3 regions of the Candidatus Mycolicibacterium alkanivorans genome follow, and region 1 is predicted to be linked to each of the others. Evidence: predicted binding sites of a transcription regulator. Region 1 holds the regulator's gene; each other region holds the start of a gene.
What was found. Region 1 encodes LexA, which represses DNA repair genes until DNA is damaged. Its sites were predicted from a motif close to CGAACANNTGTTCG; they were not measured.
Positions count from the first base shown of each region.

Region 2: a site for LexA is predicted at 6,666-6,679, ahead of K9U37_RS19130 (error-prone DNA polymerase). Genes of this name have one in related genera too.
Region 3: a site for LexA is predicted at 4,265-4,278, ahead of K9U37_RS01260 (HNH endonuclease signature motif containing protein). Genes of this name have one in related genera too.

Region 1 covers NZ_JAIVFL010000001.1:3,234,951-3,245,432, forward strand. Annotated here, with positions in the region: gene K9U37_RS15860 (iron-dependent transcriptional repressor DtxR) at 1-374, shown strand, start outside; gene K9U37_RS15865 (DUF4192 domain-containing protein) at 382-1,440, opposite strand; gene sthA (Si-specific NAD(P)(+) transhydrogenase) at 1,624-3,030, shown strand; gene K9U37_RS15875 (proteasome assembly chaperone family protein) at 3,229-4,203, shown strand; gene K9U37_RS15880 (alpha/beta fold hydrolase) at 4,236-5,258, shown strand; gene K9U37_RS15885 (PhzF family protein) at 5,295-5,981, shown strand; gene nrdR (transcriptional regulator NrdR) at 5,988-6,452, opposite strand; gene K9U37_RS15895 (LysM peptidoglycan-binding domain-containing protein) at 6,556-7,017, opposite strand; gene lexA (transcriptional repressor LexA) at 7,231-7,908, shown strand; gene K9U37_RS15905 (sunset domain-containing protein) at 7,936-9,939, opposite strand; gene K9U37_RS15910 (acyl-CoA dehydrogenase family protein) at 10,131-10,482, opposite strand, start outside.
Region 2 covers NZ_JAIVFL010000001.1:3,907,858-3,918,339, forward strand. Annotated here, with positions in the region: gene K9U37_RS19115 (ATP-binding cassette domain-containing protein) at 1-2,088, shown strand, start outside; gene K9U37_RS19120 (pentapeptide repeat-containing protein) at 2,158-2,709, opposite strand; gene K9U37_RS19125 (tRNA (cytidine(34)-2'-O)-methyltransferase) at 2,792-3,256, shown strand; gene K9U37_RS19130 (error-prone DNA polymerase) at 3,334-6,651, opposite strand; gene helR (RNA polymerase recycling motor ATPase HelR) at 6,813-9,020, shown strand; gene K9U37_RS19140 (VIT1/CCC1 transporter family protein) at 9,017-9,751, shown strand; gene K9U37_RS19145 (histidine phosphatase family protein) at 9,861-10,482, shown strand, end outside.
Region 3 covers NZ_JAIVFL010000001.1:224,248-234,729, reverse strand. Annotated here, with positions in the region: gene K9U37_RS01265 (Na+/H+ antiporter subunit A) at 1-2,649, opposite strand, end outside; gene K9U37_RS01260 (HNH endonuclease signature motif containing protein) at 2,863-4,251, opposite strand; gene K9U37_RS01255 (AAA family ATPase) at 4,412-6,613, opposite strand; gene pssA (CDP-diacylglycerol--serine O-phosphatidyltransferase) at 6,617-7,468, opposite strand; gene K9U37_RS01245 (phosphatidylserine decarboxylase) at 7,465-8,178, opposite strand; gene moeA (molybdopterin molybdotransferase MoeA) at 8,207-9,436, opposite strand; gene K9U37_RS01235 (hypothetical protein) at 9,436-9,633, opposite strand; gene K9U37_RS01230 (HAD-IIA family hydrolase) at 9,693-10,482, shown strand, end outside.

The sequences.
Region 1 (10,482 bases):
TGATGAGCGAGGACGTCGAGCGCCGCTTGGTCACGGTGCTCGACAACCCCACCGTCTCCCCCTTCGGCAACCCGATTCCCGGCCTGTCCCTGCTCGGGCTGGACAACTTCAACCAGCGCCGGGAATCGAACCTGGTTCGGCTGACCGAGTTACCCGCCGGCTCGCCGGTGGCGGTGGTGGTTCGCCAACTCGCCGAACACGTCCAGGGCGATGTCAGGCTGATCAGCCGGCTCAAGGACGCCGGTGTGGTGCCGAATGCCCGTGTTCAGGTGGAAACCAACCCCGACGGCGGCGTGACGATCATCGTGAGCGGCCACGAGAGCGTCGACCTGCCCCACGAGATGGCCCATGCCGTGAAGGTCGAGAAGGTCTAGCCACGATCTAGACCGCGCGGCGGCCGAACGCCCGTCGCGGCGGGAGCCGCACCCCCAGCCGCTTGGCCAGCCGGTAGCCCGTTCCGGCGAGTTCCCGGATCTGCTCGGGGCGCATCCCCGACTGCAGCGCGGTGTCGAGCATGCCCGCCATCCGATGGTCGGGGTGGCTGCGCAACGCCGCGTCCAGCGACACCCCGGCCAGCGGTCCGTCACCGCGTGCATATGCCGAAAATGCAAGCAGGGCAAGAGCTTCGGCGCGCCACGGGTCCGGCAGGGTGCGTGCCAGCAGCGCCCACAGCGTTTCGGCCTGCCCCGCGCCGGAACCGACCGCCAGCGCATAGAGGGTGTCGCGCACCGCGACGTCGCCCAGCGCGCACGCCAGCGCCGCTACCTCGGCATCTCCGAGGTCGGCACCCTCGCATACCCGGGCCGCCGCGGCGATGGCCGCCTCCACATCGCGCCTACCGCAGCCGTCGGGGTCTTCGCGCCAGTCCATCTCCCGCGCCGACGCGGCCTCCCCGATCAACGCCACCAGTGAGTCGGCATGCCCGGGATCGGCCACGGCGACCACCGCCTTCAGATCGTCGCGGGTGCCGTAGAGCCGCCTGCCGTCGAGCACCGCCGCGGCGGCCAGCGGAGAAGCGGTCGGGTCCTCGACCGTCCCGGACTCACCACAGCCGTCGACGCAATGCCAACTGCCGCCGGCCTCGATGCGGTCGACCACGTGGGCGGCGTACAGGCCCATGTGGTGCTCGGCCAGTGCGGTGGTCAGCGCGTCGCACAGGTCCCGGTAGTCGTCGTTGCACATCGGGCAGGGCGCGCCCTGGGCGTCGACGATCACCGCCACGACGGCGTCGGCGCCCGAGGCCCCGGCGACTTCGACGAGGTGGCCGACCTCCCCGGCCAGGGCGAGCGACAGGTCGACACGCATGACAGCGCCCAGTTCGCCCCGCTCGAGAGAGACGAGGACCAGGGACTTCTCCGGCACGAAGCCGAGAACAGCAGGCAGGGCGGCGATGAGCGCGCCGGGACGGGTGAAGCGGTAATCAGGTCGGTGCTTGGTCATGACCGAGACGCTGTCAACGGACACCGTCAGGACCGGCCCGGCCGGCGCCGATCGCGCCAAGACTGTGGACGAAGTCCGAACTGGGGACAACCTGGGGCATGGTCCGACCACATTGTTCACACCGTATTGACACCGTCGGCATGCGAGGTTCGGCAAACCGGCGTACACCTTTTCCTTGTGAGCGTGGAATACGACCTCGTCGTCCTCGGATCGGGCCCCGGTGGCCAGAAGGCCGCCATCGCCGCGGCCAAGCTGGGCAAGTCGGTGGCCATCATCGAGCGGGGTCGCATGCTCGGCGGCGTCTGCGTCAACACCGGCACCATCCCGTCGAAGACACTGCGCGAGGCCGTCCTCTACCTGACCGGCATGAGCCAGCGCGAGCTCTACGGCGCCAGCTACCGGGTCAAGGAGAAGATCACTCCCGCCGACCTGCTGGCCCGCACCCAGCACGTCATCGGCAAGGAAGTCGACGTGGTGCGAAACCAGTTGATGCGCAACGGGGTCGAACTCTACGAAGGCCACGGCCGGTTCCGCGACGAGCACACCATCCAGGTCGAGGACCCCACCCGCGCCGAACGCATCACGGTCAGCGGCCGCTATGTCATCATCGCCACCGGCACCACCCCGGCACGGCCGCCCGGAGTCGAGTTCGACGAGAACCGGGTGCTGGACTCCGACGGCATCCTCGACCTGAAGTCCATCCCCGGCTCGATGGTCGTCGTCGGCGCCGGCGTCATCGGCATCGAGTACGCCTCGATGTTCGCCGCGCTGGGCACCAAGGTCACCGTGGTGGAAAAACGTGATTCGATGCTGGAGTTCTGCGACCCCGAGATCGTCGAAGCGCTGCGCTTCCACCTGCGCGACCTCGCAGTGACCTTCCGCTTCGGCGAGGAGGTGACCGCCGTCGACGTCGGCTCGGCGGGCACGGTCACCACCCTGGCCAGTGGCAAGCAGATCCCGGCCGAGACCGTCATGTACTCGGCGGGCCGCCAGGGCCAGACCGCCCACCTCGACCTGACCAACGCCGGCTTGGAAGCCGACAACCGAGGCCGAATCTTCGTCGACGACAAGACTTTCCAGACCAAGGTCGACCACATCTACGCTGTCGGCGACGTGATCGGCTTCCCCGCGCTGGCCGCGACCTCGATGGAACAGGGCCGGCTGGCCGCCTACCACGCCTTCGGCGAGCCCACGGCCGGCATGACCGTCCTGCAGCCGATCGGCATCTACTCGATTCCCGAGGTCTCCTATGTCGGCGCCACCGAGGTGGACCTGACCAAGGACTCCATCCCCTATGAGGTCGGGGTGTCCCGCTACCGCGAGCTGGCCCGCGGCCAGATCGCCGGCGACTCCTACGGCATGCTCAAGCTGCTGGTGTCCACCGAGGACCTCAGGCTGCTCGGCGTCCACATCTTCGGCACCGCGGCCACCGAACTGGTGCACATCGGGCAGGCCGTGATGGGCTGCGGCGGCACCGTCGAATACCTGGTCGACGCGGTCTTCAACTACCCCACGTTCTCGGAGGCCTACAAGGTCGCCGCACTGGACGTGATGAATAAGTTGCGGGCGCTGAGCCAGTTCCGCCGTTAACCGCCGATCACGCAGATGATCTCGTGACCCCTGATCCACCGGGCGCTCGACAGCCGCTGGCTGGGGGAACGGTCGGGAGTCCGGCTGCGTTGACCAACACGGGTGCCGACGGTGGCACCGCCCCGATTCTGAGACACTAGGTGTCACGGTACAAGGGCGGCGACGAGCTATCCGGGCACCGAGAAGGAGGCGGAAGCGATGGAAGACGAGCAGGCACAGAACTATCACCCCGAACACCCCGGGATGTACGAGCTGGAGTTTCCGGCACCTCAGCTATCGTCGTCCGACGGCCGGGGACCGGTGCTGATCCACGCCCTGGAGGGATTCTCTGACGCCGGGCACGCCGTCCGCCTGGCCGCCGAGCACCTCAGGAACACCCTGGACACCGAACTGGTGGCCTCCTTCGCCATCGACGAACTGCTCGACTACCGCTCGCGCCGGCCGCCGATGACCTTCAAGACCGACCACTTCACCCACTACGAAGACCCGCAACTGAACCTCTACGCCCTGCACGACAGCCTCGGTACGCCGTTCCTGCTGCTGGCGGGCCTGGAGCCGGACCTGAAATGGGAGCGGTTCGTCACCGCGGTGCGGCTGCTGGCCGAACGGCTCGGCGTGCGCCAGACCATCGGGCTGGGCACCATGCCGATGGCGGTGCCGCACACCCGGCCGGTGACGATGACCGCCCACTCGAACAACCGGGAGCTCATCTCCGACCATCAGCCGTGGGTGGGCGAGGTGCAAGTGCCGGCCAGCGTGTCCAATCTGCTGGAGTACCGGATGGCCCAGCACGGGCACGAGGTGCTCGGGTTCACCGCGCACGTGCCGCACTACCTGGCCCAGACCGACTACCCGGCCGCCGCCGAAGCGCTGCTCGAGCAAGTCGCCAAGACGGCTTCGCTGGCGTTTCCGCTGCGCGCGCTGACCGATGCCGGGGCCACGATCCGGACCAAGATCGACGAGCAGGTCGACGCGAGTCCCGAAGTCGCTCGGGTGGTGAGCGCACTGGAGCGACAGTACGATGCATTCGTTGCCGCTCAGGAGAACCGGTCGTTGCTGGCCCGCGACGAGGAACTCCCCAGCGGCGAGGAATTGGCCGGGGAGTTCGAGCGGTTCCTGGCCGAGCATGCCGACGACTTCAAAGATGGTCCCAGCGGCGACGGCGAGACCTGACGGAGTCCACCGCGCCGACGACAAGGTTGGACATGACGCAGCGAAAGCCCAATCTGCAGGCGGTGCGAGAGGTGACTCCGACGCTGCATTTCCGGACCATCCACGGTTATCGCCGGGCGTTTCGCGTCGCCGGTTCAGGTCCAGTGCTGTTGCTGATCCACGGGATCGGCGACAACTCGACGACCTGGCACCCGGTGCACAGCAAGCTGGCCCAACGGTTCACCGTGATCGCACCGGACCTGCTGGGGCACGGCCAGTCCGACAAACCGCGGGCCGACTACTCGGTGGCGGCCTACGCCAACGGCATGCGCGATATGCTGAGCGTGCTCGACGTCGACAGGGTGACCGTGGTCGGCCATTCACTCGGTGGCGGAGTGGCCATGCAATTCGCCTACCAGTTCCCGCAGCTCGTGGAGCGGCTCATCCTGATCGGGGCAGGGGGCGTCACCAAGGACGTCAACGTCGCGCTGCGGTTCGCTTCGCTGCCGCTGGGCGGTGAGGCGCTGGCGCTGCTGCGGCTGCCGATGGTGTTGCCTGCGCTGCAGGTGGCCGGACAGGCGTTGGGTGCCCTGTTCGGATCCACCGGCCTGGGCCGGGACATCCCCGATGCGCTGCGGATCCTCACCGACCTACCCGAACCCACCGCGTCCTCGGCGTTCACCCGCACGCTGCGCTCGGTGGTGGACTGGCGCGGCCAGGTGGTCACCATGCTCGACCGATGTTATCTGACCGAATCCGTTCCTGTGCAATTGATTTGGGGCGAACAGGACGCCGTGATCCCGGTCAGCCACGCCCTGATGGCGCACTCCGCCATGCCCGGCTCGCAGCTGGAGATCTTCGCCCGCTCCGGGCACTTCCCGTTCCACGACGACCCCGACCGTTTCGTCGAGGTCGTCGAACGATTCATCGGTTCCACCGCCCCGGCCGAATACGACCAGGCCGCGCTGCGCGAACTCCTGCGCACCGGGATCCGCGAGCGTTCGGTCACCGGCTCGCTCGACACCCGGGTGGCAGTGCTCGATGCGATGGATACCGACGAACGCAGCGCCACCTGAGCCCTGCCGCCGCGCCAGCTGTCGTAGAGTCGGGGCATGACCGTCGACGTGAGCGTCTTGCGGGTGTTCACCGATGCCGAGGGCAACTTCGGCAACCCACTCGGAGTGGTCGACGCCGCGGCCGTGCCCGCCGGTGAGCGACAACGCCTGGCCACCGAATTGGGTTACAGCGAGACGATATTCATCGACCTGCCGGAGCCGGGGTCGACCACCGCGCACGCGCGAATCTTCACCCCAGCCGTCGAGCTGCCCTTCGCCGGTCACCCGACGTTGGGCGCCGCCTGGTGGCTGCGGCAGCGGGGCACACCGATCCACACCCTGCAGGTGCCCGCGGGCATCGTGCAGATCAGTGAAGACGGACCGCTCACCGTCATCCGGGCGCGCGCGGAGTGGTCTCCGGAGTTCGTCATCCAGGACCTGTCCTCGGTCGACGAGCTGCTGGCCGCCGATCCGGCCGCCTATCCCGACGACGTCTACCACTACCTGTGGGCGTGGCTGGACCGCGACCGCGGCCACATCCGCTCCCGGATGTTCGCCAACGAACTCGGCGTTCCCGAGGACGAGGCCACTGGTTCGGCCGCGGCGCGGATGACCGACTACCTCAGCCGCGACTTGACGATCACTCAGGGCAGGGGGTCGCAGCTCTACACGAGGTGGAGTCCAGAGGGGTGGGTGGGTGTCGCCGGTCGGGTGGTCAGCGACGGAGTACGCCACGTCGGCTGATCGGCGTCAGCCCGATGTCCCGACCCTGCGGTGGGCGCGCAGCGCCTCGATCTCACGCTCGAAGTCCTCGGCGGAGCTGAACGACCGATACACCGAGGCGAACCGAAGATAGGCGACCTCGTCGAGCTCGCGCAGCGGACCGAGGATGGCCAGGCCCACCTCGTGGCTGGGAATCTCCGGCGAACCCGCGGCCCGTACCGTGTCCTCGACCTGTTGGGCGAGCAGATTGAGCGCGTCGTCGTCGACCTGACGGCCCTGACACGCCCGGCGCACGCCAGTGATCACCTTTTCCCGGCTGAACGGCTCGGTGACACCGCTGCGCTTCACGACGGCCAGCACCGCGGTCTCCACGGTGGTGAACCGCCGCCCGCATTCGGGGCAGGATCTGCGGCGACGAATCGCCTGGCCTTCATCGGTCTCGCGGGAGTCGACCACGCGGGAGTCCGGGTGCCGGCAGAACGGACAGTGCATGACCGCTCCTTCGCCGCCGGTACAGCCCGATGTTGTGAACCACCCAGAGCCTACCTGCGCCGTCCACCGGCCCGCCGTGTCGCCGTCCATGGCCGGGGCGCGATCAGCCGATCGGTGCGATCAGCGTCTGACCGGCGTCCAGCGACGCCGAATCGAGCTTGTTGAGGTCGCGGATACGCTGCACCACCTGGCTGACCGGCGCGTCCGGAGCCGCCCGCGCCGCGACCTGCTCCAGGGACTCCCCGGCCTGGACCTGCACGACGGCGAGCTGATCGGGAATCTGTGCCGGGGCCACCGCGCCGGAACTGAAGTGCGCCAACGAACCGAGCCACAGGGTGATCAGCGCCGCCAGACCGGCCAGGGCGATGGTCACCGCCGTGCTGACCGGCCTGCGGCTGTGCACGGCCTGCGACACCGGGACGCCGGTGCCGCGATAGCGCATCGGCGCCGCAGCGGGGCGCGATGGGCCGGGGCGCGATGAGCCGGGGCGCTGGCGGGCCGGGGTCCGGCTCGGCCGGAAACCCGACGGCCACGAAACCACCTGCCGATCGTCGATGACTGTCACGTCCGCTCCTTCCGTCGAGGCGCCCGCTGTTCGTTCTTGTGTTCGAATTCTACTCGATCATGTGTTCGATACTCGAACATGCGAGCGAGCGTGTCGGAAGAATAGAGCGGCTCACCGACAAGTTTTCGCGGAGCGCGATCAGGCCGGCGACGCGATGCGACACGCTCGAACAAATGTTTGATTCTCGTCGGCAGTGCGACTACATTCGGCGCCATGAGCGACCGCACTGAGACAACTCCCGACTCCGGACTGACCGAGCGGCAGCGCACCATCCTCGACGTCATTCGCGCCTCGGTCACCACCCGTGGCTATCCCCCGAGCATCCGTGAGATCGGCGATGCCGTCGGCCTCACCTCGACGTCGTCGGTGGCCCACCAGTTGCGCACGCTGGAGCGAAAGGGTTATCTGCGCCGCGACCCGAACCGGCCCCGCGCGGTCGACGTGCGTGGTGCCGACGACCGCGCGGCCCCCGCTGCCCCCGCGGCAACCGAGGTCGCCGGCTCCGACGCGCTGCCGGAACCCACCTTCGTCCCGGTCCTCGGCCGGATCGCGGCAGGCGGCCCCATTCTGGCCGAAGAGGTCGTCACCGACGTCTTCCCGCTACCGCGCGAACTCGTCGGTGAAGGCTCGCTGTTCCTGCTCAAGGTTGTGGGCGAGTCCATGATCGACGCGGCGATCTGTGACGGCGACTGGGTCGTCATCCGCCAGCAGAACGTCGCCGAGAACGGCGACATCGTGGCGGCGATGATCGACGGCGAGGCCACCGTGAAGACCTTCAAGCGCGCGGGCGGCCAGGTCTGGCTGATGCCGCACAATCCGGCGTTCGACCCGATTCCCGGAAACGACGCCGCCATCTTGGGCAAGGTCGTCACCGTCATCCGCAAGGTCTAGCCGGGACTCCGTCCCTGCCGACCGCGACTACTCGGCTTTGATAAAGCCGTTCGCCTGCGCGAGTTCCTCACTGGCGAACCACACTTCGGGAACGGTGTGGTCGTAGAGGGCGCAATCCGGGGTGTAGTAGAGACCCGAATGCGTGTTGGCTTTGATGACGTAGCCTTCGGGTGCCTGATACGGATCGGCCAGTGGCAAGTGGATCGCCGGCTTGGCCGCACCGTGCTGTTCCTCGTCCCCGGATTCCACAACCTCCGCGGGCCGGGCATAGTCTTCCGGCTCGACCGTGACGTCCTCGGCAGCGCGACGGCGGCGCGGCGTGCCGAGCTCGCCCATGTTGAGCCTCCACATCGACTGTGACTCTTCGAGATTCACTGCGGCGTGGCGACCGGTATCGCTGGGCTCCTCGTCGACCTCCTCGACTTCGGCGTACTCCTCATGTTCGACGAACTCCGCGGGAACCTCGACCAGCTCCGGTGCCGTCTCGGGCTCGGGCTCGGAGGGAATGCGGGTCGGCGTGGTGTCGATGGAATCCTGGTCGCCATCGAGAACGTCCTCGGGACCCGGCATCGTCTTGGTCGTCGCGTCGGGTGCCGACCTGCCGTAGCCCGACGACTGCGGTACCTGAACCCGACCACCGTCCGCCCAGTGGTCGTCATCGTCGTAATCCTCGTCATCGAGGTGCGCGGCACGCCGGCGCTGCAGCCGCATCAGGCCGAGCGCGATTACGCTGACCAACAGCAGCGCCGGGATGATCACCAGCAGCCACCACCAGTGCCAGTTGAGCCCCTTGCCGGACTTTCCCGGCGCGGAGGGACCCGGTGTGCCGGCGGGCACCTCGATGCCCGACAGCTGCCCGGCCAGCTCGGCCGGCTTGGTGCTGAATGTGTTGGCGGCCGTGTTGAACGAGATCTCGCCACCACTGAAGGTCTGGGTGACGGTGTCGCCGTCGGTCTTCTGTTCGCCGGTGGGCACCCCGAGTTTCCCGGTGGCTCCGCCGAGCTTGCCCCACGCGGCGTTGATGGCGCCGCGCACAACGATGGCGCCTGTGTCGGGCGTCCAGAAGATCACCGGTTTGTCCGGCGCGCTGAAGGCGCTGACCCGGCTGTTGGCGGCGCCGCCGTCGGCCTCGGTCCCGATCGGCAGGCCCAGATCGCTCTTCGGGCCGCCCAGTGAGTCGTACTTGGACAGGATCGCGCCGGTCGCGGCGTGCGCACCGGTGGCCGGCGAGTAGAAAATCTTGCCGCCCGAGTAGTCCTGCGCGGCGCCGTTGTCGCCGACGGTGTACTGGGCGCCCTGCCGCGCACCGAGCGGACCGGCAAGGCCGCCCGCGGCACGCCAGGCCTGATTGATGGCCGTGGTGGCATCCGACGGGACCTCGACGCCGGCGAGGTTGGCGGCTAGGTCCGGCGGGTCGGTGGTGAACACCTTGGTGGCGTTGTTGTACGACACCGTGCCGCCGGAGAACTTCTGGCTGACGACGTCGCCGTCGTAGGTCTCGTCGCCGGTGGGCGCGCCGAGGGTTCCGCCGGAGCCGCCGAGCTCGTCCCACGCGGCGTTGATGGCGCCACGCACCACCCACGCACCGGTGTCGGGCGTCCAGAAGATGGCCGGCTTGTCACTGGCGCTGAACGTGCTGACCCGGCTGCTCGGTCCGAGCAGGCCCGTCACCTCGTCGATGGTGGGGAATCCCAGATCGCTGTCAGCCGGGCCGCCGAGCGCCTGGTACTTGTCCAGGATCGCGCCGTCGATCAGGTGGGCGCCGGTGCCCGCGGTGAAGAAGATCTTCCCGCTGGAGAAATTCTGGGCGAACCCGTCGCCGACCTGGTACACGTCGCCGTCCCTGCCACCCACCGGCGAGCCGTCGCCGCCGGCGGCTTGCCAGGCCTGGTTGATGGCATCGTTTGCCGCGTCGCTCTCCGGTGTCGCCACCGCCGCGGGGGCCACGAGTACCGCTGCCGCCGCCGTCGCGAACACGCCGAGCGCTATTCGCCCGGTGCCTCTACTGAGACGACTTCCAAGCCAGGTCATGCACGCTCCCCGCCGTTCCGGTCAAGATGCCTCTAGTTATAGTCCGTGTCAACTCTGCGTCAGCAGAACACGACACGCGGCAATATCCGCGAAACGGCGCGCGGAAACGCCCGAATCGACGGAAAACTGGTATCGAAACCCTGTTTTCCGGCTCGGGGACGCGCCAGGGGGCCAAAGCCCGCCGGCCCGGGCTAGACGCCCAGGCTGCGGCCGATGATCTCCTTCATGATCTCGGTCGTCCCGCCGTAGATGGTCTGCACGCGGGCATCCAGGTAAGCCCGGGCCACGGTGTATTCGCGCATGTAGCCGTAACCGCCGTGCAGCTGCAGGCAGCGGTCGATGAGCCGGACCTGGGCCTCGGTGGTGTACCACTTGGCCATCGCGGCCTGCTCGGCGGTCAGCTTCTCGTCGAGGTGCAGCCGGATGAACTCGTCGACCATGATCCGCATCGCGGTGGCCTCGGTGGCCAGCTCGGCCAGCAGGAACCGGCTGTTCTGGAACGAGCCGATCGGCTTGCCGAACGCCTTGCGCTCCTTGGTGTAC
Region 2 (10,482 bases), 670 kb from region 1:
CCGTCGTGGCCGAGCTACCAGCCGCCACCGCAACCGCAACCGAGCTACCAGCCGCCCGCGGCCGCGCCGACTCAGATGCGCCCGATCGAGAGCAGGTCCGGCGGTTCGTCGAACATCGCGACCTCGATGCTGAAGATCCTGCGGCCGGGTCCGCCGGCGGAGACCCCGCCCGGTGGCGTGACGATCGGCCGCGCCACCGACAACGACATCGTCATCCCCGACGTCCTCGCCTCACGCCATCACGCCACGTTGATCCCCACCCCCGGCGGGACGGAGATCGCCGACAACCGCAGCATCAACGGCACCTTCGTCAACGGCACCCGGGTGGACACCGCCCTGCTGAACGAAGGTGACGTGGTCACCATTGGCAACGTCGACCTCGTCTTCGCCGGCGGCACGCTGGTGCGCCGCACCGAGACCGAGGCCGCCACCGCGACCGGCGGGCTCGAGGTGCGGGCGGTGACGTGGACCATCGAGCACGACAAGACGCTGCTGGACAACATCTCGTTCTCGGCCCGTCCGGGCACGCTGACCGCGGTGATCGGCCCGTCGGGGGCCGGTAAGTCCACCCTGGCTCGGCTGATCGCCGGCTACACCCACCCGACCAGCGGCACGGTGGCGTTCGAGGGTCACAACATCCACGCCGAGTACGCCTCGCTGCGCTCCCGGATCGGGATGGTGCCGCAGGATGACGTGGTGCACGGCCAGCTGACGGTCGACCAGGCGCTGATGTACGCCGCCGAGCTGCGGCTGCCGCCGGACACCACCAAGGAGGACCGCCAGCAGGTGGTCGCCCAGGTGCTGGCCGAGTTGGAGATGACCCAGCACGCCGACACCCGGGTGGACAAACTGTCCGGCGGCCAGCGCAAGCGCGCCTCGGTGGCACTCGAGCTGCTGACCGGCCCGTCGCTGCTGATCCTCGACGAGCCCACCTCGGGTCTGGACCCCGCCCTGGACCGTCAGGTGATGACGATGCTGCGCCAGCTGGCCGACGCCGGCCGCGTGGTGCTGGTGGTCACGCACTCGCTGACCTACCTCGACGTGTCCGACCAGGTACTGTTACTGGCTCCCGGCGGCAGGACCGCGTTCCGCGGGCCGCCCAGCCAGATCGGTCCCACGATGGGGACCACAAACTGGGCGGACATCTTCAGCAATGTCGCCAGTGACCCCGACGGCGCATATCGGCGCTATCAGGCGCTGACCGGGCCCACGCCCCCGCCGCCGCCGCTGGAGAAACCGTCCGACATCGGCGAGCCGACTCACACCAGCCTGTTGCGGCAGTTCTCGACGATTGTGCGACGCCAGACCCGGCTGATCGTCTCCGACCGCGGCTACTTCGCATTCCTGGCGCTGCTGCCTTTCATCATGGGCGTGCTGTCCCTGGCAGTCCCCGGGACCGTCGGCCTCGGTGTCCCCGACCCGATGGGGTCCGCGCCCAACGAGCCGGGCCAGATCCTGGTGCTGCTCAACGTGGGCGCGATCTTCATGGGCACCGCATTGACCATCCGCGACCTGATCGGTGAGCGCGCGATCTTCCGCCGCGAGCAGGCGGTGGGGCTGTCCACGACGGCCTATCTGCTTGCCAAGGTCTTCGTGTACTCGGTGTTCGCGATCGCCCAGTCGTCGATCGCCACGGCCATCACCGTCGCCGGCAAGGGCGCGCCGACCCAGGGCGCGACCGCGCTGGGTAGCCCCACCCTGGAACTCTTCGTCGGGATGGCCGCGACCACCGTCGCCTCGGCGATGCTGGGCCTGCTGCTGTCCGCGGCGGCCCGGTCCAACGAGCAGATCATGCCGCTGCTGGTGGTGGCGATCATGAGCCAGCTGGTGTTCTCCGGCGGCATGATCCCGGTGACGGATCGCCTCGTGCTCGACCAGTTGTCCTGGTTCACCCCGGCGCGTTGGGGTTTCGCCGCGTCGGCCTCGACGGTGGATTTGATCAAGCTGGTGCCCGGTCCGCTGACGCCGAAGGACCATTGGTGGGAGCACCGCGGTTCGATCTGGTGGTTCGACATCGGAATACTCTCGCTGTTGAGTCTGGGCTACCTGAGCTTTGTGCGGTGGAAGATCCGGCTGAAGGGGGCGTGACGACGGCGAGGAACGCGGGGCATGCGGCCTTCTCGAACTTTCGCACGCCCACGTCGATTTGGGCAAAGATCACTGCCCGCTGACGTCCAGACCGTGGGCCGCGGCGTAGGCCAGCGCCTGGGCGACGTCGATCTTCGCGCCCCGGCACGCCGCGGTGGTCCACAACGTCGGATCGATCCGGGCACCCCGCAGGTCGGCCTGTTCCAGTCGCAGCCCGTCGGTGCGGGCGCCGGTGAGGTCCGCCCCGCGCAGCACCGCCTTGCGCAGGTCGGCCTGCACCAGGCCGGCTTCGCGCAACCGGCAGCCGGACAGGTCGACCCCGCGCAGATCGGCAGCACCGAGGACGGCGAGGGTGAAGTCCACCTCGTCGAACACCGCCGGTCGCAGCCGGCAGTCCTCGAAGCTGGATCCCAGCATGCTGCAGTTTCGGAACGTGCTGTGCCACAGCGTCGTCCGCAGGAACCGACAGTTGCGGAAGGCGGTTCCGAGGTGTACCGACTCGGTCAGGTTCGCGCCGCCGAAGTCGCATTCGGTGAACACCACCCGCTCGGTCTGCAGTCCGGACAGGTCCTCGTCGCGCAAGTCACAGCCGGTGAACTCACGGTCGGTCCACTGCGCCACCGGTACACCTTCTTCATCCAGAGACTCGTCTCGGCCATGGTGGAATTATCCCCGACCCGCAAGTCATCGAGGATGGGGCGTTGTGTTCAGGGTGATGTTCCATTCGCCGCGCATCGCGCCCAATACGGGGAACGCGATCCGCATGGTGGCGGCCACGGGATGTGAGCTGCACCTGGTCGAGCCGCTGGGCTTCGACCTCTCCGAGCCCAAACTGCGCCGCGCCGGTCTGGACTACCACGACCTCGCCTCGGTGACCGTGCACCCGTCGCTGGCGGCGGCCTGGGCGGCGCTCGAGGGCGCCCGGGTCTTCGCGTTCACCGCCCACGCGCAGCGTTCGTTCGCCGACGTGGAATACCGGCCCGGCGACGTGCTGATGTTCGGCCCGGAACCCACCGGGCTGGACGACGCCACGCTGGCCGACCCGCACATCACCGGGCGGGTGCGCATCCCGATGCTGCCCGGCCGACGTTCCCTGAACCTGTCCAACGCCGCAGCCGTGGCCGCCTACGAGGCGTGGCGGCAGCACGGGTTCAGCGGTGGCCGCTGAGAGTTGCCAGGTGTCCCAGTGGGTCAGCTGCTCGGCTCCGACATCGCAGCACAATTCGGCCTCACCGAGGCGATGGCCTAGCGGAAGTCGCGGCTTCGGGAGGCCGCCCGCATGCCGAGCCTGCCCATCCGCTCGGCGATCACGGTGACCGCCCCGGTGGCGTTCTGCACCTGGCCGCGGATCAGCAGGGCCGACGCCGTCTGCGCCAGCTTGCGGTGCCGGTTCCACACCCCCGGTGTGCACAGCACGTTGACCATTCCGGTCTCGTCCTCGATGTTCATGAACGTCACCCCCTGTGCGGTTGCCGGCCGTTGCCGGTGGGTCACCGCACCGGCGATCAGCACCCGGCTGCCGTCGGGAACGTCGAGAAGTTGGTCGGCCGGGACGACGCCCATCGCATCGAGGTCTTCGCGCAGGAACTGCGTCGGGTAACTGTCCGGGGAGACCCCGGTGGCCCAGACGTCGGCGGCGGCCAGTTCCACCTCGGTCATTCCGGGCAGCGCCGGAACGTGCGACGACGACCCCACCCCGGGCAGCCGGCCGGGCCGCTGGGTGGCCGCCGCTCCGGCCGCCCACAGGCCCTCGCGTCGGGTGATCGAGAAGCAGCCCAGCGCCCCGGCGGTGGCCAGTGCTTCGGTCTGTGGCACCGAAAGCTGCACGCGCCCAGTCAGATCCAGCAGTGAGGCATACGGACCGTCTGCCGTTCGCTCGTCAACGATCCGCTGGGCAAGCTCGTCACCGATGTGGCGCACCGCGCCCAAGCCCAGCCGCACCTCGAGCCCGTGGTTCTCCAGCGTGGCGTGGGCCAGGCTGGCGTTGACGTCGGGGCCGTGCACGGTGACACCGTGCCGACGGGCGTCGGCGACCAGCGACTGCGGCGAGTAGAACCCCATCGGCTGGGCGCGCAGCAGCGCCGCGCAGAACGCCGCCGGATGGTGCAGCTTGAACCAGGACGAGTAGAACACCAGCGAGGCGAAGCTCAGCGAATGACTCTCCGGGAAACCGAAATTGGCGAATGCCTCCAGCTTCTCGTAGATCCGGTCGGCGACCTCGCCGGTGATGCCGTGCCGCTGGGCCATGCCGGCATAGAACCGGTCACGCAGTCGTCGCATCTTCTCGGTGGAGCGCTTGGACCCCATGGCCCGGCGCAGCTGGTCGGCCTCGGCAGCCGAGAAGCCGGCACAGTCCACCGCCAGTTGCATGAGTTGTTCCTGGAACAGCGGCACCCCCAACGTCTTTCGCAGCGCCGGCTCCATCGACGAATGGTCGTAGGTGACGGGTTCCAGGCCGTTGCGTCGCTTGATGTAGGGATGTACCGAACCGCCCTGGATGGGCCCGGGCCGGATCAGCGCCACCTCCACCACCAGGTCGTAGAACACCCGCGGCTTCAGCCGCGGCAGGGTGGCCATCTGTGCGCGGGACTCCACCTGGAACACTCCGACGGAGTCGGCCTTCTGCAGCATCTCGTAGACCGCGGGCTCGGAGAGGTCGAGACGGGCCAGGTCGACTTCGATGCCCTTGTGCTCGGCGAGCAGGTCGATGGCGTAGTGCAGCGCCGAGAGCATGCCGAGACCGAGCAGGTCGAACTTCACCAAACCGATTGCCGCGCAATCGTCTTTGTCCCACTGCAGCACGCTGCGGTTCTCCATGCGCGCCCACTCCACCGGGCACACGTCGGCGATCGGACGGTCGCAGATCACCATGCCCCCGGAGTGGATGCCCATGTGCCGGGGCAGGTTCCTGATCTGCGTCGCCAGGTCGATCACCGGCTCGGGAATGTCCTCGACGTCCGGTGAGTCGGCCGCGCCGTCCAATTGCTGCTCTCGCAGCGTGTTCCAGCGGCTGATCTGCTTGCTCCAGGCATCCTGCTGACCCTGGGAAAAGCCGAGGGCGCGGGCCATGTCGCGCACCGCACTGCGCCCGCGATAGGTGATGACGTTGGCGACCTGCGCGGCGTAGTCGCGGCCGTAGCGGTCGTAGACGTACTGGATGGCCTTCTCGCGCAGGTCGGATTCGATGTCGATGTCGATGTCGGGTGGTCCGTCGCGGGCCAGGGACAGGAACCGTTCGAAGAGCAGACCGTTGGCGACCGGGTCGACGGCGGTGACCCCCAGCGCGTAGCAGACCGCCGAGTTGGCCGCCGATCCCCGGCCCTGGCACAGGATGTCGTTGCGCCGGCAGAACTGGGTGATGTCGTGCACCACCAGGAAGTAGCCCGGGAACTTCAGCTTGCCGATGACGTCGAGTTCCCGCTCGATCTGGGTGTACGCCTCCGGCGCGGAGGCGCGCGGGCCGTAGCGCGCAGCCGCGCCGAGCATGGTCAGCTCGCGCAGCCAGCTGCCCTCGGTGTGCCCGTCGGGTGTGTCGAACGGTGGCAGCTGCGGGGCGATCAGGGCAAGCTCGAAGGCACACTGCTCACCGAGATCGGCTGCCGCGGTGAGCACTTCGGGATACTGGAAGAACAGCCGGGCCATCTCGTCCCCCGACCGCAGGTGCGCGCCACCCAGCGGCGCCAGCCACCCGGCGGCCTCCTCCAGTGACTGACGGGCGCGGATCGCGCCCATCGCCATGGCCAGTCTGCCGCGTTCAGGCTCGGCGACATGCGCGGCGGTGGTGGCCAGGACCGTCAGCCCGAACCTCGGGGCCAGCGCGGCCAGCGCGGCGTTGCGTTCGCCGTCGAGCGGATCACCATGGTGAGTGAGTTCGATGCTGACCCGGTCACTTCCGAACCGATCGACCAGATCGGCTAGCGCTTTGACCGCGGCCTCCGGACCTCCGTTCGAAAGTGCTTGGCGTACATGTCCTTTGCGACATCCCGTCAGGATGTGCCAGTGCCCTCCGGCGGCCTCGGTGAGGCTGTCGTAGTCGTAGCGCGGCTTGCCCTTCTCACCGCCGGCCAGATGCGCCCGGGCGATCTGGCGGGACAACCGGCGGTATCCCTCGGGCCCGCGGGCCAACACCAGCAGGTGCGGCCCGGGTGGGTCGGGAACCTCGGTGCGCGCGGTATTACCCAGCGACAGCTCGGCGCCGAAGACGGTGCGCATGTCGAGTTCCTTGGCGGCCTCAGCGAACCGCACCACGCCGTAGAGCCCGTCGTGGTCGGTGAGCGCGATGGCCCGCAGGTCCAGCCGGACGGCCTCCTCGACAAGTTCCTCCGGGGTGCTTGCCCCGTCGAGGAAGCTGTAAGCCGAATGGGCGTGCAGTTCGGCGTAGGGAACGGTCGAGCGCAGTGGACGTTCGCCGGTCGGCTCGTAGGGTTCACGCCTGCGGGACCAGGCCGGGCTGTCGCCGCCGTCGGCATGCGGCTCCCCCAGCGACATGCCTGACCGGCGCGGCTTGCTGTTGAGCACCCGCTCCATCTCGCCCCAGCTCAGAGGCCCGTTACGCCAGTCCATGCCAGCAGCATAATCGAACATACGTTCTAGAGACAGGGTGGTGGGTATCTTGAGAGCTTCTGCCCCGTCAAACCATCAACGCACCCGCGGGCTTGCGGCAAGACCGGGCCGTCGGCGCAAACTCACTGGTCGAACTACGAAATCGAGGGGGGAAGTGAGCCATGTCGACTCACGCGCACGACCACGAACTGGAGTCTGAGCGCGGCTACCTGGCCGGGCTCTACGACCGGCTCGACACCAAGCGCATGCGGGTCATGGCCCAGTACCGCGCCGCGCTCGGGGGGCCGATCGACGTCCAGGACGGAGGGACCCTGGTGGCCAGGGACGCCGAGGTCCAGGCGCTGGCCCGGTCGATGACGCGGCTGGACGTGGCCGACCATGGCCTGTGTTTCGGACGGTTGGACGCCATCTCGGGGGAACGGCTCTACGTCGGCCGCATCGGGATCTTCGACGAGCACAACGACCACGAACCGCTGCTGCTCGACTGGCGGGCACCGGCCGCACGCGCGTTCTACATCGCCACAGCGGCCAGCCCGGAGGGCATGCGCCGGCGCCGTCAGTTCCATTCCCGAGGACGCCGCCTGGTCGATTTCACCGACGAGGTCTTCGGCCGCCCAGACCCCGACGCCGTCGATGACAACCCGTTCAGCAGTGACGCGGCTCTGCTCGCCGCGGTCAACGCGTCCCGCGGTGACGGCATGCGCGACATCGTCGCGACGATCCAGGCCGAACAGGACGAGATCATCCGGCTCGATCACCCCGGTGTCCTGGTGATCGAGGGCGGCCCGGGTACCGGCAAGACCGTGGTGGCCCTGCACCGCGTCGCCTATCTGCTCTACACCCAGCGGGCCCGGATCGAACGCCACGGTGTGCTGGTCGTCGGCCCCAACGAGGCGTTCATGAACCACATCGGACGCGTGCTTCCGTCGCTGGGTGAGTCGGAGGTCGTGTTCATGACAGTCGGCGACCTGGTTCCCGGACTGCACGTCACCGCCGAGGACACCGCGGACGTCGCCCGGATCAAAGGCTCCCTGGCCATGCTCGATGTGCTCGCGGCGGCGGTCGCCGACCGTCAACGCCTGCCCGAGCATCCGCTGGAGATCCCGTTGGCCGACGTCACGATGCGGATCGAGGCCGACACCGCCCAGTGGGCCGTCGATGAGGCCCGCTCCAGCGGGCTACCGCACAACGCGGCCCGCGCGGTGTTCCGCGAGATCGTCACCTATGTGCTGACCGAGCGGGCCATCGCCCGGATCGGGCGCGGCTGGCTGACCCGCGACAACCGCGAGGCCTGGGAGAAGGTGCGGGCCGATCTGCTCAGCGAGCTCGACGACAACCCCCGGTTCGTCGCCGCGCTCGACCAGCTCTGGCCCATCCTGACCCCGCAGGAGCTGCTGGCCACGTTGTGCACCTCGGCGGAGCGGCTGCATGCGGCCGGTGCCGACCCGGCGCTACAGCGGGAAGTCGGGGATGCCTGGACGGTGTCGGACGTGCCGCTGCTCGACGAACTGGTCGATCTGCTGGGCCGCGACAAGCCCGACGATGATGCCGGCGAACGGGTACGCAGGGCCGAGACCCGTTATGCCGCAGGGGTGTTGGAGAACATGATCGCCCGCGAGGACCTGATGGACGACGAGGACCATCTGCTTGCCCAGGACTTGATCGGCGCCGAGGACTTAGCGGAGCGATTCCTCGAGCGTGACACCCGCGAACTCGCCGAACGCGCGGCCGCCGACCGCGACTGGACGTATCGCCACGTCGTTGTCGACGAGGCACAGGAACTGTCCGAGATGGACTGGCGGGTGTTGATGCGCCGCTGCCCGAGCCGGTCGTTCACTGTGGTCGGCGATCTGGCGCAACGGCGTTCGCCGGCCGGGGCGACGTCGTGGGCCGCGATGCTGGAACCGTACGTGCCCGACCGCTGGGTCTATCGGTCGCTGTCGGTGAACTACCGCACCCCCGCCGAGATCATGGCGGTCGCCGCGTCGCTGCTCGCCGAGTTCGCACCCGGCGTCCGGCCACCGGAGTCGGTGCGCGCGTGCGGCATTCGGCCCTGGTCGCGGCGCGTCACCGCCGACCAGCTGTCCGCCGCCGTCGACGACTTCGTGGCGCAGGAGGCTGCCCGCGACGGCACCAGCATCGTGATCGGGCCACCGGACGTGCCCGGCGCGGTGGCACCGTCGGAGACCAAGGGCCTGGAGTTCGACGCTGTCCTGGTGGCGGAGCCGGACCGGATCCTGGCCGACGGACCGCGTGGCGCGGCCGACCTCTACGTCGCCCTCACCCGGGCCACCCAGCGCCTCGGCGTGGTACATCAGGGCCCGCTGCCTCCGGCGCTGGCCGGGCTAAGGCCTACGATTCACTCGTGACCGCGACACCCGATTCGTCTGATCCGCAGCTGCATCCCGCCGAGCCACACCACAGCGGCATCGGTAGCCGGCTGAACTGGCTTCGCGCCGGGGTGCTCGGCGCCAACGACGGCATCGTGTCGACCGCCGGAATCGTCGTCGGCGTCGCAGCCGCCACCATGGACCGCGGCCCCATCTTCACCGCGGGCATCGCCGGACTGGCGGCCGGTGCGCTGTCGATGGCGGTCGGCGAGTACGTCTCGGTGAGCACCCAGCGCGACACCGAGAAGGCCCTGCTCAAGAAGGAACGCGGTGAACTGACCACCCAGCCGGACGCCGAGTTCGAGGAGCTCACCGCGCTCTACGAGGCCAAGGGGCTGTCGGCGGCCACCGCCCGCACCGTGGCCCAGGAGCTGACCGATCACGACGCGTTCGCCGCGCACATCGACGCCGAGCTGGGCATCGACCCCGAGGAGCTGACCAATCCGTGGCAGGCCGCGTTCTCCTCGGCCATCGCCTTCACCGTGGGCGCGATCCTGCCGCTGCTGGCAATCCTGCTGCCGCCGCCACCGGTTCGCATACCCATCACGTTCGTCGCCGTGCTCACCGCCCTGGCGTTCACCGGCTGGGCCAGCGCCCGCCTGGGCGGAGCCAACGTCGCCCGCGCGATTCAGCGGGTGGTCATCGGCGGGGCGCTGGCCATGCTGATCACCTTCGGCATCGGCCACCTGGTGGGCGGCGCGGTCGGCTGACCGTCGGCGCTACGGCACCGAGAGCGTAGAGATCGTGTCTCGCTCGGTCCATTCGTCGCACTGCTGAAAATCTCACCCGCCGAGGCCGTCGACAAGGCACGCTATTCCCATGCACCTGTCGCGAACCCGATCCATCCTCGCGGTGATCGCCGCTCTCTTCGCGGTCTTCCTCGTCGCCTCGTGCAGTACTCCCGCACCCAAGGAACGCACTATCACGCTGACGTTCATCCGGCACGCGGAGTCGCAGTCCAATGCCGACGGGGTGATCAACACCGAGGTCCCGGGACCGTCGCTGACCGCTGCCGGGGAGCAGCAGGCGGCAGCGGTGGCCAACCGGCTGAAGGGCAACGGCTACGACGGCATCTACGCCTCGGAGATGGTCCGCACCCAGCAGACTGCCGCACCGATGTCCATGGCGCTGGGTGAACCCGTCAACGTGCTGCCAGGACTCAACGAGATATCCGCGGGCTGGTTCAACGGCGAGCAGATGGACCGCGCCGGCGCGACGTACATGGTGGCGCCGATGGACTGGATGCGAGGCGACACCAACTTCAGCATCCCGGGATCGGTCAGCGGGCGGGAGTTCAATGGCAAGTTCACCTCCGCGGTGCAGCGCATCTACGAAAGCGGGGACACCAAGCCCGTCGCCTTCTCCAGCGCCGCGTCGATCATGCTGTGGACACTGATGAACGTGCGCAACGGCAAGGACAGCCTGATGACCGACCACCCGC
Region 3 (10,482 bases), 3.0 Mb from region 1:
GAGGATCTTGCCGGCGTCCAGCGGCAGGGTCTCGCCGAGTTCGTAGCGTCCGCCGGCCAAGTACCGCAGCACCAGCGCCAGACCGGCGGTCAGCCCGCCGGCGAATCCGCCGCCGGGGCTGTTGTGCCCGGTGAAGAAGAAGTACACCGACAGCACCATGATGAGCGGGAAGATCATCCGGGTCGCGACCTCGAGCACAAGCGAGCGGTAGCGCGGGTCGCGCAACTCGCTGCCGCGCAGCCAGGTGGTATCGCTGACCGACGGGCTGTACGGCACCGGTGGCAAAGCGCCGATGTCGGGCTGGACGGCGTCGGAAACCCTTGGCGCCGAACCGAACCGGCGATTACGGAACACCAGCGAGGCCACGCCGGTGGCGGCGACCACCAGCACCGAGATCTCCCCGAGGGTGTCCCAGGCACGGATGTCGACCAACAGGACGTTGACGGTGTTGGCGCCGTGACCGCGGTAGTAAGCGGCGTCGGGTAGCAGCTCGGCGATCGGGGTGGTGGTGCGGGCGGCCTGGGCGGAGACCGCCAGCGCGGCGACGGTGGCGCCGACGGCCAGGGCGAGCAGCGCCTTGGGCAGCCGATTGCGCTTGACGCCCGCCTCGTCGGCCTCGGCCGGCAGCGTCCGCAGCACCAGCAAGAAGATCACCAGGGTCAGGGTCTCCACCAGGAACTGCGTCAGCGCCAGGTCGGGCGCGCCGTGCAGGGCGAAGATCACGCCGCAGCCGTAGCCGGTGATGCCGACGAGGAGCACCGCCGCCAGTCGGTTCCGCATCACCGTGGCAGCGACGGCCGCGGCAAGGATGAGCAGGCCGACCACGGGTTGGACGACGGAATCCCACAGCCGGAAATCGGGCTGATCGCGTGCGCCGAGCAGGAGGACCGCGACGGGCAGCAGCACCAGCGTGGACAGGATCACCGACTGGGTGATCGGGATCGAACCGCGCTGGGTGACCGCCGTCAGCCGCACCGACGCCACGTCGGCCCCGCGGATGATCGCGTCGTAGACGCGGTCGGCGTTGGCCAGCGGCTGGTAACGGCCGATGCGGGCCCGGCGCAGCCGTTCGCGGCTGAAGAAGGCCGCGGTGCCGGCCGCCAAGACGACGATCGACAGCAGCACCGGGAGCCCGAAGCCGTGCCAGAGTTCCAACGTGTAGTCGCCGTCGCCGGGACCCGCGGCGGGCAGGGTGCCGGCGTAGTCGTCGAGGGTGTGGTCGAGCCGACTGGGGGCCAGGCCGAAGAACAAGCCGGCTGCGGCGAGGATCGCCGGTGGGATCAGGAACGTCGCCGGCGGCCGGTGCAGGTTGGCCACCAGGGTCGTCGGGCCGCGCGAACCCTTGCGCGCGAACGCCCCCCACAGGAACCGCAGCGAATAGATGGTGGTGAACACCGAGCCGAACACCACACCCGCCAGCACCACCGGTGCCCAGGCGCCCAGCGACCCGCTGTGCGCGATGGTCTCGAAGTCGGCCTCTTTGGCGACGAAGCCCAGAAACGGGGGCAGCGCGGCCATGCTCGCCGTCGCGCCGGCGGCGATGACGAACAACCCCGGCATCCGGCGGCCCAGCCAGGCCAGTCTGCGGATGTCGCGGGTGCCGGTGGAGTGGTCGATCACGCCGACCACCATGAACAGCGTGGCCTTGAACAGCGCGTGTGCGCACAGCATGGCCAGCCCGGCCAGCATCAGGTCCCGGCCGCCCCCGCCCACCATCACGGAGATGAAGCCGAGTTGGCTGACCGTGCCGAAGGCGAGGATGAGCTTGAGATCGTACTCGCGCACTGCGCGCCAGCCGGCAAGCAGCATGGTCACCAGGCCGAGGGTGATGACGGTCGGGCGCCAGCCGGGGGAGTCGGCGAAGCCGGGAGCCAGCCGGGCGATGAGGTAGACCCCGGCCTTGACCATGGCGGCGGCGTGCAGGTACGCGCTGACCGGGGTGGGTGCGGCCATGGCGCCGGGCAGCCAGAAGTGGAACGGCACGATGGCCGATTTCGACAGCGCCCCGATGAGCACCAGCACGACGCCGACGCCGACGGCCACCCCGTGCGGGGGCGCGAGCACCAGTTGCGAGAGCAGATAGGTTCCGGCGGTGTGGCCGAGGATGACGATTCCGGCCAGCATCGCCAGGCCGCCGGCGGTGGTGACCAGCAGCGCCTGCATGGCGGCACGGCGGCTGGTGGCCCGCTCGGCGTAATGGCCGACGAGCAGGAACGACAACACCGTCGTCAGCTCCCAGAACGTGTAGAGCAGCAGCATGTTGTCGGTGACCACCAGGCCGAACATCGCCCCGGAGAAGGCGACGAGTTCAGCGGCGAAGCTCGGCAGGCGGTTCTCGGTGTGCCCGTCGCGGTGATGGAAGTACTCCGCGCAGTAGAACAGCACCAGAGCGCCGATGCCGAGCACCAGCACGCTCATCACCGCGGACAGCGTGTCGAATCGCAGGGTGATGTTCATCGACAGTTCGGGCACCCACGGAATGTCGACGGCCGGGGCGGGTCGCCCGGCCTGCGGCCAGTTCAGGCTCACCCAGATCAGCGAGGCCGCGGGCACCAGTGCCAGCGGATAGAAGGCCAGCCGTCCCCAGCGGTGCACGAGCAGCGGCGCCACCGCGGCGGCGATCGCATGCGCGAGCAGGATCACGAGCATGGCACTCCGATCTGGGGGTCGGTCGGGGTGTCAGCCAAGGATTTCGGCTAGGTATTGACTGCCAGTCTACGTTGTTGACCCCGCCGCATAATTCTTGCCTGCCGACCCGCCGCACGCAGCGAGTCCTTGTCGGCGCCGAAAGAGTATGAGCACAAAGCACTTTCAGTGCTCACCGCATGCCAATCTAATGGCTGCCCGATCCGATAGCGCGCCTCAGCCGTCGTCGTCCTCGCCATTGTCGAGCAATCGTTCGGGGTGGTGGACGTCATTGACGCGGGGTGGCCCGGTGCCGTCGGACCAGGCGATGCGGCCATCGTCCATGACGGTCGTGGTGTAGGTGCCGTCGCTCGCGGCTGCGTGGTCGCAGCCGCAGCCGAAGAAGAGATTGTCCGCGTCGGTGGGTCCGCCGGCACTCCACTCGTGCGCGTGGTGGATCTCGCAGTCGCAGCCGGGCACGAAGCAGTTGGGTTTGGTGCAACCGCGGTCGCGAGCGTGGCAGATGATGCGGTGGTCGGTGGTGGCCAGCCGCTTGCTGCGGCCCAGATAGAGCGGGCGGGCCGAATGATCTTCGAATACCGCGAGGTAGTGGATCGACTCGCCGGCCAGCCGGATCAGCTCGCGCATCGGGAGGCGACCTGTGCCGCCGGTCCTTGCCGACGGCGGCATCGGCACGGCCGGATCAACCGCTGCGCGCGCGGCCTGCTCGAGTTCGGCCAGCGTCGTCGTCACCACGACAGAGATGGGTGCGCCGCGGTGCTGCCCGAGTCCTCCGGATGCGATCGCCGTCTTGCACGCGAGCTTGATCGCGTCGTGGCAACGCTGTTCGGGGCTTCTTCTGTCTCGTTCGGCATCGCCATCGGGGTGGTGCCGGCCCGGTCGGACCACAGCGCCCACCGCCTCCAGGTAGGCCCGTGCCTCCGGGTCCAGCCAGCCGGTCAGCCGACTCATCCCGTCCGGTCCTTGCCGTCCCAGCGCGAGCCCGCGTCGCCGGGCGCGGTCCTCGTCGGTGAAGTTACCGTCGGGGTTGAGGCAGTCCGCGATGACCGTGCCGATCGCGGTGACGAACTGTGCATCCTGTGACCTCGCGTGGCCGACCAGCGTTCGTTCGGCTTTCTCCTTCTGGGCAGCCGAGACCGCGGCGGGCAGTCCGTCGAGCGCGCGGCACACCGCGGCGATGTGGTCGTCACTCAGCTCGCCGGCGTTGACGGCGTCGGCCAGTTCGGGCAGTTCCGGGGCCACCGGCGGTCCGGTCAGCGACCGGCGGGGGCGGATTCGTGCCGCCACCCGGAAACGCCGCCTGACCTCCCCGGCGGTCAGCCGCAATCGGGATGCAAGCACGTCTCGCACCTTGACACCGGCCGGCGATCCCGGATTGTCGCAACCGTCGACCGGGGCCGCTATCTCACCGAACATCCGGTAGGACAACCCACGGTTGAGACGGTGCTGGGCCTCCAGGCGTCCGGCCACCTCGACGCGAAAGGCATTGCCCGCCAGATCGGTACACGTCGCGCGCAGGCGGTCATAGGCCGCGTCTACCGCGTCAAGTTCCGCGCGAACCGCAGCGTGCACCGCCTCGGCGGTCAACAGTCCGGCGCCATCCATGAACCCAGGCTATCGAACAAACATTCGATGATTTCGGTCCAGTGGCCGACCTGTGGATGAAACGGGATCTGTGGATAAACGGTCCAGCCTCAGTGCTGGACTGACAGCGTGTCCGAACATCAAGTGGTCAGCGCTGGACTCACAGTCGAGACCGGCATTGTCAGCGGCCTGCGGCGAAGGCCCGCAGCGCCTCGACCTGAGCCGGATCCAGTGAGGGCCGCACGGATTCGCGTGCCTTGGCGACATCTTCGGCGGTGACGTCGGCGGCGTCGATCGAACGCCGCATCGCAGTCAGCGCGGCCTCGCGCAGCAGTGCCACGCAGTCTGCCGCGCTGTAGCCGTCCAGATCGCCGGCCAGCGCGTCGAGGTCGACCCCCTTGGACAGCGGCACCGACTTGCCCGCCGTACGCAGAATCTCCTTGCGCGCCTCAGCATCCGGTGGCTCGACGAACACCAGCTTCTCCAGGCGGCCCGGCCGCAGCAGCGCCGGATCGATCAGATCGGGGCGGTTGGTGGCACCGAGCACCACCACGTCGCGCAGAGGCTCGATACCATCGAGTTCGGTCAGCAGTGCCGCCACCACCCGGTCGGTCACGCCGGAGTCGAAGCTCTGTCCGCGCCGCGGTGCCAGCGCATCGATCTCGTCGAGGAACACCAGCGACGGCGCGGAATCCCTTGCCCGCCGGAATAATTCACGGACCGCCTTCTCCGACGAGCCCACCCACTTGTCCATCAGTTCGGCACCTTTGACGGCGTGCACGCTCAGCCGGCCGGAGCTGGCCAGCGCCCGCACCACGAAGGTCTTGCCGCAACCCGGAGGGCCATACAGCAGAACACCTTTCGGCGGGTCCACCCCGAGGCGGGCGAAGGTGTCGGGATGCTGCAGCGGCCACAACACCGCCTCGGTGAGCGCCTGCTTGGTCTCGGCCATGTCGCCGACGTCGTCGAGGGTGACCGAGCCGACCGAGACCTCCTGGGTGGCCGAGCGGGACAGCGGCCGGATCACCGTCAGCGCACCCTTGAGGTCCTCCTGGGTCAGCGTCGGCGGCTTGCCGTCCTCACTGGCGCGTGCCGCCGCCCGCATCGCAGCCTCCCGCACCAGCGCCGCCAGATCAGCGCGCACGAATCCTGGCGTACGGTCCGCGATTTCATCCAGCTTGATGTCCTGGGCCGGAACGTCGCGCAGCAGCACCTCCAGTAGCGCCTTGCGGGTGGCGCCGTCGGGCAGACTCAGGCCGAGCTCGCGGTCGCACAGGTCCGGGCCGCGCAGCCGCGAGTCGAGTACGTCGGGCTGCTGGGAGGTGGCCACCATCGCCACGCCGGGCGCTGCGACCGCCTTTCGCAACTCGGCCAGAATCATCGTGGCGACCGGCTCGGCCGGTGCGGGCAGCAGCGCGTCGATGTCGGTGATCAGCAGCACGCCACCGCCGTTGCAGACGGTGGCAACGGCGTCGGCGACGGCCTTCTGCCGGTCGGGGGCGGCCAGTGCGCCGGTGTCGGGACCGTCGAGTTCGACCAGGCGGCGCCCCGCGCACACCGCGCGCACCAGCGTGGCCTTGCCCACGCCGGCTGGTCCGGTGATCAGTACACCCAGATTCGGTTTGGCGCCAAGCTTTTCCAGCAGGGCGGGCTCGTCGAGGGCCAGCTTGAGCCATTCGGCGAGCCGGCCGGCCTGCACATGCTGGCCTTTGAGGTCGTCGATGGACACCGGCGGGGCTTGCGGCCACACCATGGGCGGGCTCACCGCGGCGCCGGGTGCCTGCGTCGGAGTCCTACCGTCACCCCAGGTGACCGACGAATTGGGTTGCACGCTCACCGGTCCCGCGGGATCCGTTCCGGTTACGGTCAGCAGCTCGGAGGTCCACGTGATGCCCACCGAGGACGCCAGCGCCGAACTGGCCCGCGACGTCGAGGTGCCCGGGCCGAGGTCGCGCGGCAGCAGCGAGACCGTGTCGCCCACCGTCATCACTTTGCCCAGCAGCGCCTGGCGCAGCGTCGCCGACGACACCGACTGGGTGGCCAAGGTCGATCCGCGCACCGTCACTGACCGTGCGCCGTAGACGGTCACGGCCGAGACCAGCACCGTAGTGTCCTCCCGCAGGCCGGCGTTGGACAACATCACGTCGTCGAGCAGGGCTGTGCCGGCCGGGGTGCCCGGCGGCGCCACTCCGGCCACCGCGGCGGTGGTGCGAGAACCCGTGAGCGACACCGCATCCCACTCACGGATGCCGAGAGCGGCGATGGCCTCGGGATGCAGCCGCACCACACCGCGCCGCGAATCCAGCGCCGCGGTGTTCAGCCGCGCCGTCAGTGCCAGACTCGAGGCCGGTGGAGGTGCGCCGGCGAAGCTCAGATCGGACATCGCTCAGCGGCCCGGTCTACGCAGGCCGAGCCGGGCCACCGACCGGCGGTTGGGGTGCTGTGCGCGCCGGGTCGCCCGCCGGGCGGCACGCTGCTGGCGCGGCCGGTCGTTCCAGGCCTCGGGGTGCGCGGCCACCCAGCGCTGGCTGCGCACGGCGAACGGGATGTGGATGACGTAGGCGGCGATGGTCACCAGGATCACCAGGTACGGGAAGACGAATGCCGCGGCCACCCCGATGGCCAGCAGTGCCAACAGCGGAGCCACCACGTTGGGCTGCACCGCGAACGTGTGGATCTTGCGCATCGGGATACGACTGACCACGAGCAGTGAAACGCCGACCATCCACAGCGACACCGCCCAGTAGGAGGTCCACCAGCCATCGCCCCACTGCATCTTGGCGGCCAGCGGGCCGATGGCGCCGATGGCCCCCGCCGGTGCGGGCATGCCGACGAAGTACTCCTTGGTGTAGGCCGGTAGGTCGGCGTCGAGCAGGGCGTTGTAGCGAGCCAGTCGCAGCACGATGCACACGGCGTAGAGCAGGACCACGATCCAGCCGACCCGGGTGTTGGACAGCAGCAGCGCCCACACGATGAACGCCGGCGCCACGCCGAAGTTCACCGCGTCGGCCAGCGAGTCGATCTCTTCGCCCATCCGGGAGGTGGCCTTGAGCACCCGGGCGATGCGCCCGTCGAGCGCGTCGAGGATCGCCGCGGCGGCCAGCAGGGCCATCGACTCGGTGGGCCGGTTGTCCAGCGCGTACTTCACCGAGGTCAGACCCAGGCAGATGGCCAGCACCGTCACGGCGCTGGGCAGCAACCGGGAACTGATGAGCGCACGGGGGCGGGGTTTGATCACGGCAACTGGGCCAATACCGTCTCGCCGGCCAGCGCCCGCTGGCCCGGTTCGACCAGGATCTGCGAGCCCGCGGGCAGGTAGGTGTCGAGCCGGGAGCCGAACCGGATCAGCCCGTAGGTGTCGCCGATGGCGACTCTGTCTCCGGCGTGGACGTCGCAGATGATGCGACGCGCGATCAGCCCGGCGATCTGTACGACCACCACGTCCCGTCCTTCCGGAGTGCGGATGAGCACACTGTTGCGTTCATTGTCCTCACTGGCGGCCGCGAGATCGGCCGAATGGAAGCTACCCGGGCGATACTGCACGTCGACGACCTCGCCGCTGATCGGTATGCGCTGTACATGAGCATCGAGCAAAGACAGGAAGATGCTCACCCGGGGTACCGGACCGGTGCCCAGGCCCAGCTCCGCCGGCGGCTCGGCCTCTTCGATCAGGCAGATCAGCCCGTCGGCGGGGGCCACGACCACACCGGGGCGGCTCGGTGGCTTGCGCGGCGGATGCCGGAAGAAGCCGGCGTTGGCGACCGCGACGGCCAGCCCGGCACGGCGCACCCAGCGGTTGCGGTGACCGACGGCCGCGACCACCAACCCAGCCGAGATGAACGGCAGACCGGCGCGGTGGACCGGTGGAACCGAGGAGCGCACCAGCGCTGCCAGCCGCTGCGGGCCGGACTTCATGTTGTCGTCCGCTGTGCGAGGTCGTCTGGCCATCGGCGGTGATTCTACGTGCGGGCCGTTGTCAGGAAAGGTCCCACAGCTGGACCGGTTCGCCGGCCGCCATCTCGGTGACGTCCTCGGCGATCTCCAGCAGGCAGTTCGCCGATGCCAGCCACCGCAGGTGGTGCGAGGCCGGCGGGCCGTAGGTGGTGACCGTCCCCGCCGTGGGGTCGTAGACGCCCCGGCGGAACTGGCGCTTGCCCTTCGGCGAGGTCAATCCCTCGGTCAGCACGGCGTTGCGCCGTGGCCGGTGCGGATTGGGCAGGCCCATCGCCGCGCGCAGGGCGGGCCGGACGAACACTTCGAAGGACACCAGCGCGCTGACCGGGTTGCCGGGCAGCGTCACGATCGGGGTGCCTGGGTCTGATGTCGCCGGCCCAGCGGCTCTGTGGAGCCGTCCGGCGCCCTGCGGCATGCCGGGCTGCATGGCGACCTTGACGAACTCCACACCTCCACTGCCACCGAAGGCGTCCTTGACCACCTCGTAGGCACCCGCGCTCACCCCGCCGGTGGTGATGATCAGGTCGGCCTGCCCGGCATACCCCTCGAGCACCGTGCTGAATTGGGTGACGTCGTCGCTCGACGTCGGGGTGGCCACCACCTCGGCACCGGCCTCACGCGCGGCGGCGGCCAGCATGACGGCGTTGGACTCATAGATCTGGCCGGGCTTGAGTTCGGTGCCGGCCGACACCAGTTCCGAACCGGTCGACATCACCAATACGCGCTGGCGCGGCAGCACGGTCAGCCGCCCCAGGCCCAGCGCGGCGGCCAGCCCGAGCGCGGCCGGACTGACCACGTGGCCGGCGCGCAGCACCGTCGTCCCCGCGGTCACGTCCTCACCGGCGAGCCGGATGTGCTGGCCCTCGCGCGCCGTCGCCCGGATCTCGACAGTGTCGGTCCCGCCGTCGGTGAATTCCACCGGGACCACCGCCGTCGCGCCCGACGGCAGCGGCGCCCCGGTCATGATCCGGTGCGCGGTGCCCGGTGCCAGCGACAGCGGGTCGGTGCGCCCAGCTGGAATGTCGTCGGCCACAGGAAGTTTCACGGGCGCGGCGTCGGATGCTCCGGCGACGTCTTGCGCGCGCACCGCGTAGCCGTCCATCGCCGAGTTGTCGAACACCGGCAGCGACAGCGGTGCGGCCACATCGCCGGCCAGCACCCGGCCCTCGGCCTCGGCCAGTCCCACGGTGACGGCGGGCCGTGCCGCGATCAGCTCGGCGACGACGCGTTGATGCTCCTCGACGGTGCGCATCAGAGCGGGAAGGTGACGCCGGTGAGCTCTTCGGACACCGCCCACAGCCGCTGCCGTAGTTCGGGATCGTGCGAGCGGGGACTGGAGCCGACCAGCTTGAGATTGCCGCGCTGCTGGAGGATGACGTCGGCCCCCTTCTCCGGGTTGCGGACCGCCGATACCGGAATTCGAGCCTGCGATGACGGCGGCGCGCTCATGTGCTTGACGATACGTCGGTCCAACTTGCACACGAGCCGCGGGCGTTTACTGTCGCGGTATGGCCATCGGTGGGGTGTTGTTCGACATCGATGGCGTTCTGGTGACCTCCTGGAAGCCGATCCCCGGCGCCGCCGAGGCACTGCGGGCACTGGCCGACCACCAGGTCGCGCGGTCGTATCTGACCAACACCACCACCCGGACCCGCCAGCAGATCGCCTCGGCGCTGTGCGCGGCCGGCATGGCAGTAAGACCCGACGAGGTGATCACCGCGGCGGCGCTGACCGCCGACTACGTGCGGGCGACCTACCCCGATGCCCGATGTTTTCTGGTCAACAACGGCCAGATCACCGAAGACATGCCGGGCATCGACATCGTCGACTCGGTGATCTACAACGACGGCGTCGTCCCGGAAACCCCGGATGTGATTCTGCTCGGCGGGGCCGGACCGGAATACAGCCACCTGACGCTGAGCCGGGTCTACGAATGGATGACGCAGGGTGTTCCGGTGGTGGCCATGCACCGCAGCACCGCATGGACCACCACCGATGGCCTGCGCATCGACACCGGGATGTACCTGATCGGGATGGAGCAGACCTCCGGCCGCAAGGCCACCGCGGTGGGCAAGCCCGCGCCGGCCGGGTTCCTGGCGTCGGCGGCGCGTCTCGGTGTCGACCCTGAAGAGATGTACATGGTCGGCGACGACCTCAACAACGACGTGCTGGCCGCCCAGGTGGTCGGCATGACCGGCGTCCTTGTGCGCACCGGAAAGTTCCGCCAGGACACCCTGGACCGTTGGGCCGCAGACGAATTCGCGATGCAGCCCAATCATGTGCTCGACACCGTCGCCG